Regions from separate parts of the Peribacillus phoenicis genome, predicted to be linked through region 1. Evidence: riboswitches for the same ligand, from Rfam matches in the RefSeq annotation. Region 1 holds a riboswitch; the other holds the start of a gene.
What was found. Region 1 has a riboswitch for FMN ahead of ribE (riboflavin synthase). Riboswitches for the same ligand answer to the same signal wherever they lie in the genome.
Positions count from the first base shown of each region.

Region 2: another riboswitch for FMN. It lies ahead of ABC374_RS15405 (ECF transporter S component); the one in region 1 lies ahead of ribE (riboflavin synthase).

Region 1 covers NZ_JBDFMF010000001.1:199,560-202,709, reverse strand. The annotation lists gene ribH (6,7-dimethyl-8-ribityllumazine synthase) at 1-390, opposite strand, end outside; partial or broken gene ribB (3,4-dihydroxy-2-butanone-4-phosphate synthase) at 469-1,107, opposite strand; gene ribE (riboflavin synthase) at 1,126-1,764, opposite strand; FMN riboswitch at 1,911-2,041, opposite strand; gene ABC374_RS00970 (TspO/MBR family protein) at 2,244-2,981, shown strand; gene megL (methionine gamma-lyase) at 2,978-3,150, opposite strand, start outside.
Region 2 covers NZ_JBDFMF010000001.1:3,154,079-3,157,228, forward strand. The annotation lists gene ABC374_RS15395 (YpbB family protein) at 1-802, opposite strand, end outside; gene ABC374_RS15400 (ferredoxin) at 1,093-1,341, shown strand; gene ABC374_RS15405 (ECF transporter S component) at 1,468-2,049, opposite strand; FMN riboswitch at 2,215-2,351, opposite strand; gene serA (phosphoglycerate dehydrogenase) at 2,692-3,150, shown strand, end outside.

The DNA of each region.
Region 1 (3,150 bases):
TCCAGCACGTTCAATGGCTTGTTCAATATTTTCAGTTGTCAGCAAACCGAAGATAACCGGTACACCCGTTTCCAAGGAAACGGAAGCCATGCCTTTAGCTGCTTCATTACAGACATAATCATAATGTGAAGTGGCACCCCTGATTACCGTTCCAAGACCGATTACCGCATCATATTTACCTGTATTCACAAGTTTCTTAGCAATTAACGGAAGTTCAAAAGCACCCGGGACCCAAGCGATGTCAACATCATTCTCATCTACGCCATGACGCTTAAGACCATCCAATGCCCCTCCTAAAAGCTTACTTGTGATAAACTCATTAAATCTTCCTACCACAATGCCGACTTTCAATCCTGATCCGATTAATTGTGCTTCAATAGTTTTCCCCATGTCCAATTCCTCCTAATTTTTAAAAACAATATTATTTTTTGTTCTGTTAAGATGTAATTCCTTAAATCCTCAAGCTTTAGGGATGTTCAGTTCAAGCTCCTGTTTCCCGATCGTATCATTTTGTTGAAGATAGCGAATCAAATCGGCTATCGTAATGAATTTCAGATTGAATTTATCAGCGATGACTTCTAAATCGGATACCCGGGCCATCGATCCATCTTCATTCATGATTTCACAAATGACACCAGCTGGAGCGGCACCGCATAACTTCGCCAAGTCCACCGATGCCTCTGTATGTCCTGCCCTCCTTAATACGCCACCTTCTTTTGCGACTATCGGGAAAGTGTGACCAGGCCTTTGGAAATCTTCAGCGACCGAATCTTCATTAAGAAGCTCAAGGATGGTCAAGGACCTTTCAAAAGCACTGATTCCTGTAGAGGTGCTTTTATGATCGACACTTACCGTAAAAGCAGTGCCATGATGATCGGTATTTTCTCCTACCATAGGATGCAGTTTCAATTTCGCTGCCAGTTCTTCAGTGATGGTTGTACAAATCAAACCACGTCCATGAGTCGCCATGAAATTAATCGCTTCCGGTGTCGCCTTTTCGGCCAGCACTACAAAATCCCCTTCATTTTCACGGTCTTCATCATCGGATACGATTACTACCTTGCCAGCCTTCAAATCTTCTATCGCTTCTTCTATTGTATGGAACATCATTACACCGCCCTTTTATTAGAATCCATGCTCTGCCAAAAACTCTAAATTCAGTCCTGGTTTTGGATTGCCATTTTTCATTTGATGTATTATATATTTCCCTATCATGTCGTTTTCGATGTTAACAATATCGCCAGCCGCTTTTTGTCCCAATATGGTGTCCTGATGAGTCAATGGAATCAGTGATACAGTCAATAGGTTCCTTTCGATCCCAAATATCGTCAAGCTCGTTCCATCAATGGCCACGGAGCCTTTTGGAATGCAAAAGGCACTGAGCCCCTCTTCCAATTGGATTACATAATATACGGCATTTTCTTTCCGTTCTTTTTTTATGATCGTTCCGGTTCCGTCGATATGACCTGAAACAAAATGACCGCCAAACCTTCCCTGTGCACTCATGGCTCGTTCAAGATTCACAGGTGATCCCAATTTCAATGTCCGGATCGAGGAAGCTTTGACCGTTTCCGGCATCACGTCGACCGTAAACAAACTTTTCGTGAAGGACGTTACCGTTAAGCAGACCCCGTTTACTGAAATACTATCCCCCAGATGAACATCTTGAAGGATTTTTTCAGAACGAATCGATAACTCCATACTGCTTTTTCCTTTTTTCATGGAATGTACGGTACCGATATCCTCAATGATTCCCGTAAACATGTTTTTCCCCCTTTTATAAAATATAAAAAACCCCTTAGGATGACCTAAGGAGTTAGCAGGAGAAATGAGTGAAAAAAATTGTATACCTAAAAAGCCTAATATTTTCATTTTTGAAAAATTAGGCGTACGTATACACTTGGGTTCCACACGTCCTTCTCCCATCCAGACTTTACTGTCGGCTTTGGAATCTCACCAAATCCTGCCTTTAACAGGCTCGCGGGCTTAGAATTTCTTCATCACCGCCGGTTGGGATTTTCACCCGACCCCGAAGGACTAAAATAATATGAATCTTTGAATATTTTATCACCATAAAGTGAAGATGTAAAATTTCTAACCTTAAATGGTTCAATTGTTACAGAAACTTCCTCCCTTTATGAAAAATCGACCCCCAAGTCCCCGATGTGCTCCAAAGAGGTTAATCAGGCTAAATTTGTGGAATAGGGATAGAGAATCACAATTCATATAAGGAGGAAGCCCTAATGCTTATTTCCATCATCAACTTGATTTTCTATCTGTTCGTCGTCACGATGAATTTTTTAGCTAATTTCCTGCCATTGAACGGCCAGACATCAGGAGAGATTTCCGATAAACTTGATGTCCTTTTCACTCCTGCCGGATATGTATTTTCCATATGGGGCTTGATCTATTTCCTGCTCGCCATCTGGGTATTCAGGCAGTTCTTAAGCAAACATCAAAACAGCCCTGCTTATAAGGCATCCTTCCCTTGGTTCGCTTTAAGCTGTGTCTTAAATGGAGCTTGGCTTTTGGCTTGGCACTATGAACACTTTTTGTTATCCGTATTCATTATCATTGCTCTTTTGGCTACTTTAATGGTCATTTATACAAGCATAAAAAAGGTGGAGCACACTCCTTTCGACCTATTTCCGTTTTCCGTTTATACAGGCTGGGTAAGTGTTGCAACGATCGCTGACATTTCTTATTACCTCACGTATATCAAATGGGACGGCTTTGGGGTTTCAAGTTTAGCCTGGACGATCGTCCTGCTGATTGCAGCAACAATCCTGGCTTTTGTCTTTGCAGGTAAAAACCGGGATTGGTGCTATCCTCTCGTATTCGTTTGGGCGTTCATAGGCATCGGGATACGAAATAGCTCCGCCTATCCGGTAATTACGGACATTTCTTATATCCTGGCTGTCTTCACTTTTGTCGTATCCATCACCATCTTCATTAAAAATAGAAGAAAAATGGTAGCTTAAAATGCTTGCTGAAGATCTTGCCAGACATCCTGCCAAGCTTCTAGGCCAACTGAGAGACGGACCAGCTGGTCACTGATGCCCATTTGTTTCCGTGAATCTTCAGGAACGGCAGAGTGCGTCATGGTAGCGGGATGCTGGATCAATGTTTCGGCATCCCCAAGACTTACGG
Region 2 (3,150 bases), 3.0 Mb from region 1:
GGATGTATCGTAAAGTAGTCTTTGTAGATTGTGTCAAATGAGGATTCCCACTACTTTTCCAATCATTTGTTAATGTGGACAAGAGAGGGTAATCCTTTCCCGTTTCCATTTCAGCAAGCATTTGATGCAATGAGTCAAGGAAAGTAAAGCGAACATACTCTTCTTCTACGTCTTTCCTTTTTGCAATCTGTTCAAAGGTAAGTCCAATCCTGTTAATCCCGGTTATTTTCAAAATGAAAATGTCTCGTTTCATATCACTTTGACTTTCTAAAAGGGCTATCAATTCATCATATAGGTGTTGGGCAATCAACGCTCGATCCTGACGATTGGCATGTAAAAATTCCTTTACGAAGAATTGGATTTTAGGATTTCTTTGTATCGGATAAAAACGTCTTTCATTGTGGACAATATGGGATATGGTTTGAATGAGTAAGTTTAACCTTCCCCAGAAAACCGGGGTGATATTGTGATACTTCCAACCATTTATATACGCCGGAAAAGGATTATTTTTAAAGTAATCGACTAATATTCCCTCTCCTTGCATACTAATTTCATATGCATCTGGTTTATCTGTTAAATTAATCAAGTCATGCTTAAGTAAATGTTCAATGTTTTGATTTAATTGCTGACGGGTAAATCGAGGTATTGTCCCAAAAATATCCGTTAGCCCGAATAAATGGGCATCCTGGATTGTTTGTGACGATTTCTTCCCCTGCAGCATATGGTATATAGCATAAATGGAGCGTTCGCCTTGAAATTTTTTTATCGCATATAGAATGATGGCCTGTAGATAATTATTCATGGGACTCACATCCTTGTTTCATTTAACCAATAAACCCATTGTAACAAATAACTGCAAAAATCGCCGTTATTATTAATGAATACAAGGGAAATTATGTGACTAAATGACGAATCATGGAAAGAACCAAGTTAATTGTATCGATGTTTTCCGTTGACATTGTGCTACATGATAGTTATTATCAATACAATTTCTATTGAAAAGTTTGGCATTGGGTCTTACAATAAGAAAGAGATAATAATCTGAAATAAAAAGATTATCAGTTGTCAATCAACTTAGGAGGGGTTATATTCATGGCTAAATTTACTATTGTGGATAAAGAAACATGCATAGCTTGTGGGGCTTGCGGAGCAGCGGCACCAGATATATATGATTACGATGACGAAGGGATTGCATTTGTTACCCTTGACGATAACGAGGGAATCGTTGAAATTCCTGATGTACTTATAGATGACATGATGGATGCATTTGAAGGATGCCCAACGGATTCTATTAAAGTTGCTGATGAGGCATTTGACGGAGATGCACTTAAATTCGAATAACGTACAAGCCATTTTCAATCGAAAATGGCTTTTCTTTTGCCATCTCCCCATACCAAAATTAATCAGGCATAAAAAAACAACCGAATACGAATATCGGTTGTTTTTTTATTTCTATCGTCAATGCCATTAAGCATTTTTATATAATGTTTGCTTATTGATCCATGTCTGTAATTTAATGAACAGCAACATGAATACAGATGTGATGAGTACGCCTTTTATCACATTGAAAGGCAAGATTGCCGTCGTAACGAGCTTTCTTGACTCTGGTGCCGACATTGCATCCCATCCCATAAAGAAAGTATAAGCCGGTAAAAAGACATAATAGTTTAAAACACTCATGAATACTGCCATGGAAACTGTCCCCGCAAGTAAAGCGAATGTCATCCCTTTTTTTGAATTGATTTTCTGAAATACATAATAAGTCGGCAAGACAAACAGTATTCCGGCTATAAAGTTAGCGATATGCCCCACAGGTACAGCAGTCAAGGTCCCTGTCATGACTAAATCCAATAGGTTCTTAATGAACTCGACTAGAATTCCAGCCATCGGTCCGAAAATTAATGCCGCCATCAGTGCTGGTATGTCGCTAAAATCAACATTGAGAAAAGGCGGGAATCCCGGAAACGGGAAATTTAAAAGCATCAATAAATAAGAAATGCTTCCCATCATGGCAAGTGTGACCGTTTTTTTCACTTTGTTCTTTTTCATAGGTCTCTCTCCTTCTTTTCCGATCTACCTGAAAAAGAGGTTAGGGTTCCAAAATATGTTGATGCTCAATAAAAAAACCTTTAATTCCAATAGAATTAAAGGGATAAATTAAAGGTTACATCAAACAAACGTTCAGCAAATAACTGTTGAAACGCACTCAGGAACCTCCATCTTCTCCCATCCAGACTATACTGTCGGCTTTGGAATCGCACCAAATCCTGCCTTGTAAGGCTCGCGGGCTTAGAAGAGGAATTTCCTTCATCACCGCCGGTGGGGAATTTCGCCCCGCCCCGAAGATAGATCTATAAAATTTTTTATACTTCCCATTATATCTGAATTACCTGTTTTTTGATAGCACTTTTTTTCTCAGTTGATTCATTCAGGATGAATATCGATCGTCACAGTGAATGGCTTAAAACAAATAGTGGAGGCACAAAATTAAAATTCATAATATTGAAAATTATTTTTTATATTATTCAATCCTTGATGAAGCCATTTATATCGCGACATTAAACAGATGATCAGAAGATAACCATCCTATTAAGCGCTTACATCCAGTTAAGCCAAATTGACATATTCAGCATTTCAATTGTAAAATTAACTGAAATTTAAGATAATTTTTTCCTAGGAAGGTGTTTAGACGTGTATCGGATTTTAGTAGCAGACGCCATTAAACCAGAAGGACTCGGACCGCTATCTGAGGCATCCAATATTCATCTCATTCAAAAGACCGTAGAGGAAGCTGCAAACGAACTTGATCAGATTGATGCAATTCTTGTAAGAAGTGCTACGAAGGTTTCGGAGGATTTAATGAACCGTATGCCGCAGCTAAAAATTATAGCACGCGCTGGTGTCGGTGTTGATAACATAGATATCCCCTCGGCGACAAAACGCGGGATTGTCGTGGTTAATGCACCTGACGGCAACACCATTTCAACAGCGGAACATACATTCGCCATGATGGCTTCATTAATGCGCCACATTCCGCAAGCTTATGCTTCACTGAAGAATGGGGAGTGGAAACGTTCTTCATATACGGGTACTGAACTGCGTGGTAAAACATTAGGAATAGTTGGCTTTGGACGTATCGGAGGGGAAATT